Regions from separate parts of the Phyllobacterium sp. 22552 genome, predicted to be linked through region 1. Evidence: predicted binding sites of a transcription regulator. Region 1 holds the regulator's gene; the other holds the start of a gene.

Region 1 (3,421 bases):
AACCGCATGAATGATACGATTTCGATCTGCAGGGTCACGGGCAATATCACGCTTGATGAGCGCGATATCTATGATCCCAAGATCGACGTGGTTCAGTTGCGCGCCCGTATCGGCATGGTGTTCCAGAAGCCAAATCCATTTCCGAAGTCGATCTTCGAAAATGTTGCCTATGGCCCGCGCATTCATGGTCTTGTCAAAAGCAAGAGTCATCTCGACGAAATCGTGGAAAAAAGCCTGCAGCGCGCAGGCCTGTTTGCGGAAGTGAAAGACCGTCTGCATGAATCTGGCACCGGTCTTTCCGGCGGACAGCAGCAGCGTCTTTGCATCGCGCGCGCCATTGCGGTCAGCCCGGAAGTGATTTTGATGGACGAGCCTTGCTCGGCGCTTGATCCTATCGCGACGGCAAAGGTTGAAGAACTGATCGACGAATTGCGCCAGAACTACACGATCGTCATCGTCACGCACTCAATGCAGCAGGCGGCACGCGTGTCGCAACGCACGGCAATGTTCCATCTTGGAAATATTGTTGAAGTCGGTGACACTGAAATGATGTTTACCAGCCCTACCGAAAAGCGCACGCAGGACTACATTACCGGACGTTTCGGTTGATCTCACGGGAAGAGGGTTAGACAATGACTGACACAGCACAACACACCGTCCGCTCTTATGACGATGAACTGAAGTTTCTGACGCACAAGATTGCAGAGATGGGCGGACATGCGGAGCGCATGGTCGAACAGGCTGTGTCGGCCATGGTCAATTCGGACAATGCGCTTGCCCAGCGCGTGATCTCTGACGACCTTATCCTCGACGCCGGTCAGCGCGAGATTGACGAAAAGGCGATCACCATCATCGGCAAGCGCCAGCCAATGGCGATCGACTTGCGTGAAGTAATCGGCACGATCCGCATTTCATCCGATCTTGAGCGTATCGGCGATCTTGGCAAGAACATTGCCAAGCGTGTCGTAGCCGTTAACGATACGCGCCAGACGCTCTCTGTCTATCGCGGCCTGCAGACCATCGCAGAACTGGCATTGACACAACTTAAGGATGTTCTCGACGCTTATGCGACACGCTCGGTGGCACAGGTCAATATCGTCCGTGAACGCGATGATGAGATTGATGCGCTTTACACGTCGCTGTTCCGCGAACTCCTGACCTATATGATGGAAGATCCGCGCAATATATCTGCTTGCACGCATCTTTTGTTCTGCGCCAAGAATATTGAGCGCATCGGTGACCATGCCACCAATATCGCCGAGACGGTCTATTACATTGTAACGGGAACACAGCTTCCGGCGGAACGCCCGAAGGAAGATCAGTCGCATACCGTTATTCTTGACGAGCCAGTAACGCCATAATTGCCGGAAGCAGACCATGCCTATAGCTCCCAGAATCACAGTCGTTGAAGACGAAGATGCCCTCAGTGTTCTCCTGCGTTATAATCTGGAGGCAGAAGGCTATATTGTCGAAACCATCAGCCGTGGTGACGAAGCCGAAATCGCCTTGCGCGAAAAGGTGCCGGATCTGCTGATCCTCGATTGGATGCTTCCAGGCCTTTCCGGTATTGAACTTTGCCGCCGCCTGCGTGCTCGGCGCGAGACAGAAATCCTGCCGATCATCATGTTGACCGCGCGCGGTGAAGAAAGCGAGCGTGTTCGCGGTCTTTCAACCGGTGCGGATGATTACATGGTCAAGCCGTTCTCGACACCGGAATTGCTGGCACGCATCAAGTCCATGCTACGCCGGGTCAATCCAAGTCTCTTGTCGCATGTGTTGAGCTTTGGAGATCTGAAACTTGACCGCGAACAGCACAGGGTTTTCCGCAAAGAGCGTGAACTCAAGCTCGGACCGACAGAATTCCGCCTGCTGGAATTCCTGATGCAGTCTCCAGGCCGGGTGTTCTCGCGCGGACAACTCCTGGATAATGTATGGGGCGCGGATATTTACGTCGATGACCGCACGGTTGACGTGCATGTTGGCCGTTTGCGCAAGGCAATCAATATTGGCAGATCGCTTGATCCGATCCGGACCGTGCGCGGTGCAGGCTATTCCTTCGGATAGGATTAAAGCGCGTTTTTCTTTATCGAATTTCTGTCTCGGCCGGGAAACAGAATTGGCGTTATATGAGCCAATTTGCGCTAGAGATGGCTTGCGCAAATGACCGGTAGTCTCATTTAAACAGAACTGCTTCTACCGGACAAAAAGCGCGGTGTCCGAAAAGGGCTATTCGGCGGCAATCAGCGGGAAGTTTGTTGCTGGTAGCGGATCTGGCTCGACCAATGTCTCCAGAAGTGGCCGTTGGATAGCTGTGCCGCCATTGATCTCCAAAATATGCGTATAGAAGTTTTCGCCGGAAACCGAGCGTGGCGCTTCGATCTCATGCATCACGCTGATAACGGTGGTTCCGGCACAATGATCCTTGATGGCCTGATGGAAGGCGATCTTGGAGTCCGGGTCCAGCGCGCCGGTTGCTTCATCAAGAAACAAAACCGCAGGCTTGTGCAGCAATATGCGCGCAAGCACCAGTTTCTGCTTCTGGCCACCCGACAGGAGCTGGTCCCAAGACGTGCCATCGCGGCATTCTTCACCAAGGTTTTCAATAAAGTCGCCCATGCCGGCGCGGTGCAGGGCGGCCGCAACGGAGGAATCGCCAAAACGGCTTTCATCCATTGGAAGGCATACGAGCTGTTTCAGCGACACGCCGGGAAGTTTGACCTCCTGCGCCGCATACATTGTTGCCGCATCTTTCGGGTAAAAGATTTCACCACGGCCATAGCCCCAAAGCCCGTTCATTGCTTTGAGCAAACAGGTTTTTCCACTACCGGAATCGCCCTTGATGTAAGCCCATTGGCCCTTGCGCAACCGCATATTTCCAAGTGTGAGAAAAGCTTTGGCCTCGCTGTCGCGATGCATCAATTCAAGTCCCCGCACCGAGACGCCAAAGGCTTCATGCTGTGTTGCAAATTTGAACTCACTGACACCGGTGGACCGATAATATTCCGAGGGCTGGCTGACACGCTCGACCGCTTGGGCCAATTCGGTAACGCGCCGTGCATTTGCCTTCAAATTGGCAATTGCGGGCATGACATGGATAAACCAGGAGCATTCATTGATCATCGAACCAACAAGCTCGGAACCGGTAATATAGTTCTTGAAGCTGATCGTATTACCCATATAGGGCAGAAGACCGGGTATATAGGCGACAATACGGGCGGAAAAGAAATTGTAGATCGAGGTGAACGACATATAGCAGGCATCGAACACATTGAAACGCCCCCAATTATTGTCGACGCTTCTGTAAAGCTTGTCATTTAACGACTTTTGAACAGTCTCGCCATTGGCAGCGGCAACCTGAAAGCTGCGGCGCAACAATGTGGTCAGCTCACTTCTGTAACTGCCTTCGGATTGCTGCATGGCG
Region 2 (3,421 bases), on a different contig from region 1:
CTGACCTTGGCCCCGGGCTTGCTGCCAATGCTGTGGCTAAACGTGTTGCGGCAGTTCGCGGTCGGCATGCGCCGCGCCGGTTCCTTATTGACCGTTACGATAATATCCATAGCCGTCAATGCTGGCCTGAACCTGATCTTCATCTATGGTTGGCTCGGGATACCTCCGCTTGGATTGGCTGGAATTGGCCTTGCCACCACCCTGGTTCAGGCATGGACATTTCTGGTCTATCTGAGAACCGTCCGGCGTGATGATGCGCTCAGGCCTCTGCTTGCGCTCGATGGATGGCGGGCACGCCCGGCAACATTGGCGATCATTACCCGGATGGGCCTGCCGATTACGCTGACATATGGTTCCGAAGCAGCGATCACTTCGATAGCAACGGTCTTCATGGGAACCTTCGGTCCGTTAGCATTGGCGGTTTCCAATATCGTCAATCAACTTGCCTATATTGTTTACCAGCTCAATATTGGCCTTTCGCAAGGTTCATCAATTCTTGTGAGCAGGACGGTCAGCAAGGGGCAGGCAGATCAAGTCAGCGCTATTGCACGACGAACATTCGCGATCAGCTTCAGTGCAATGGCAATTATCGGCCTTGTCTATGTGTTCCTGCCTGAAATAGTTTTGCTTCCATTTCTCGGTGGCCGGGCCGATCCATCCCTGTTCGGGGCGGCAGCCACATTATTATGGTTCGCCATTGCGCACCAATTCTTCAAAGGCTCACAGAATATCTGTGTCGGCTTGCTACGGGGGCTTGGAAAAACGAAGGTGGCCCTGTTCAATACACTTGTGGGCTACTGGCTTATCGGGATTCCCGCGATGGTGTTGTGCGCATACGGGTTCGGATGGGGCAGCTATGGCATCTGGTTCGGGTTGTGCCTTGGCTTTGGCAGTACAAGCATTCTGTTATGGTGGCGCTTTATTGCGGAGCTTAACACCGCCCGGCTGGCCATTTCTAAAAATCAGCAAGTTTTCCAGATAATATCGGGCTGATGCGCTTCAGAAAGATAAAGCCATGCGTGAGCAATGTTTCAAAGATCGCGCTTGGCAGATTTGGCATGCGCTATCGAGCGGCCTGTTCTAGCTGCGTACGATGCTCAGCGTCTTGTCAAAAATGCGCAAGACCCTGTCGAGTTCGTGCCCGCGTTTAAGAATAAGGCCGCTTGCGGCGATAACGCTATAGGCACCCTGTTTGCGTGACAGTTTCGGGTTCTTTTCAATGCGGAACATCGGGACTTCGCTGGTGCGCCGGAAAACCGAAAAGATTGCCCTGTCGGAAAGATGGTCAATGGCATAATCCCGCCATTCGCCAGCGGACACCATAAACCCATAAACACGCAAAATTTGATTGAGTTCGCGCCGGTCGAAGGTAATCGGCAAATCATTGTTTCGAACGAGGGGGATGAGTTTCGCCTGGCGCTGCGAATCGTCGCCACCTGCATTGCTTTCCATCAATCAACCGCCTTTGAATTTGTCGTGTGACACCTGGATGACAATAAGGTGACCCCATCTGGATAATTTTACAAGCTTGCAATTTTCTTGCCGCGCAAATTTTGTGAAAACAGTGCCTTCGTTTCCGCACCTCACGAACCAATACGGTGTGAAGCCAATGGTGATGATGCGACACATTCTCGCCATCTTCCTTACGCATTGCCGCCGAAATTCAAACCGAACATCCAGCTGTGTTGCCAGAGATGGTTTGATCAGGGCAGTTCGATTACCCAAGCCCCCCGCCCAAGCGGATTGTTCAGATCAGATCAATAATCTCAGTATATTTGGCAACATGCCCCAATAGCTCAGGCCGGATTTATCCGGCCTGTTTTTGTTTCAGCTATTTGGACGCCATGATTGACGCACCGATGATTGGCCCGGGCTTGCCGTCGCCAAGCATCTCTTGCAACAGCACCGCGCAACCTGAGGCCTTCTTGCTGGCAAGCTCACTCATTGGGATCTCGATCTTTTGAGCATTGCCATCCCACATGCCCACGGTTTCCATGGCACGAACGCTATTGGCATAACTCACCATACGTCCGGTATTTTCGCCGCCGGGGATAGAGACGATGCTCTCGCGATTGAAATATGCAAGGACGACACGGACAGGATTAGCCGTAACCGATCCTGAGCCTATATCAATAAGAAGCCGGTTTTTTGCAGCTTTCTCAATGGAAACCGACACTGTCAGCCCCATGGGTGTATTGCGCATATCGGCAATGCGGCGGCGAATCTTCGTTTCGTCCTGCCCATTCATATGCTCGCGTCCATTGACGATGACCTGCGGCGTATAAACGCCATTGAGACTCAAGGCTTTGCGATATTCGTTCTGGCGTTCGGTGTTTTCGGGCAAAGCAAGATTGTCGGTCCAGCCCCGATAGTCCCAGTAGTCGACATGGAAAGCCAGCGCCACAACCTTTCCTTCCCCCGCCAGTTCTTTGAGAATAGCATCGGCAGGGGGACATGAACCGCAACCTTGCGACGTATAAAGCTCGACGACGCCTTCCGGCTTGGTTCCCGCATCTTCTGCGCAGACCGGAACCACATAAGCAATCGCTGCCAAAACGGGCAGGCCGATCGCCAAGAGTTTTGAAGTGGTGCGCGTAAGCAAGATTGCGGGGCTTTCTTCGTGAAATTTATAAATCTTATCTGTCAGATTGGTTGCCAGAAGATTGATAGGAGTCCGTTCATTCAAGGGGAAGTCACTTTGAGGTGAATTCGATCACGAATACTGTACCATTCAACGATGAAGGGCCGCCGATCGCCCGGCGGCCCTTCAAAATCAATTATATGATGTCGAATCAGGCAGCCAGATCGCGCAGAACATATTGCAGGATGCCGCCATTCTTCAGATACTCCAGTTCATCGATAGTATCGATGCGGCAGATCAGAGGAACCTGCTTCACTTGACCATCAGCGAATGTCACTGTCGCAAATGTTTTCTGGCGGGGCTGGATCGTGGCAAGCCCCTCGATGGAGACAATTTCATCACCCTTCAGACCCAGTGACTGCCAGCTTGTACCTTCTTCAAGAACGAATGGGACAATGCCCATGCCGACAAGGTTCGAACGGTGGATACGCTCGAAAGACTGAGAAATAACCGCGCGAACACCGAGCAGATTTGTTCCCTTTGCCGCCCAGTCACGTGATGAGCCATTGCCATATTCCACGCCAGCGAAAATCACCAGCGGCACATTCTCGCGGCGATATTCCATTGCCGCATCATAGATCGGCATTTCTTCCTTGGTTGGATAATGGATGGTGTAACCACCTTCGCGGCCATTCTCACCCAGCATGTGATTGCGGATGCGGATATTGGCAAAAGTACCGCGCATCATCACTTCATGGTTGCCACGACGCGTGCCGTACTGGTTGAAGTCCAGCGGAGCCACGCCATGATCGGTCAGATACTGCCCGGCAGGTGAGGCGG

The links. The regulator PhoB, encoded in region 1, activates phosphate uptake and scavenging genes when phosphate is short. The targets are predictions, from matches to a motif close to TGTCATNNANCTGTCAT.
Region 2: ACTJI9_RS12000 (DUF2794 domain-containing protein) is a predicted target of PhoB. The motif match lies at 1,479-1,495, and genes of this name have one in related genera.

Annotation. Positions count from the first base shown of each region.
Region 1 covers NZ_JBQENG010000009.1:123,394-126,814, reverse strand. Annotated here, with positions in the region: gene pstB (phosphate ABC transporter ATP-binding protein PstB) at 1-609, shown strand, start outside; gene phoU (phosphate signaling complex protein PhoU) at 633-1,361, shown strand; gene phoB (phosphate regulon transcriptional regulator PhoB) at 1,378-2,064, shown strand; gene ACTJI9_RS20175 (ABC transporter ATP-binding protein/permease) at 2,227-3,421, opposite strand, start outside.
Region 2 covers NZ_JBQENG010000004.1:369,808-373,228, forward strand. Annotated here, with positions in the region: gene ACTJI9_RS11995 (MATE family efflux transporter) at 1-993, shown strand, start outside; gene ACTJI9_RS12000 (DUF2794 domain-containing protein) at 1,081-1,452, opposite strand; gene ACTJI9_RS12005 (DUF1223 domain-containing protein) at 1,832-2,686, opposite strand; gene acnA (aconitate hydratase AcnA) at 2,793-3,421, opposite strand, start outside.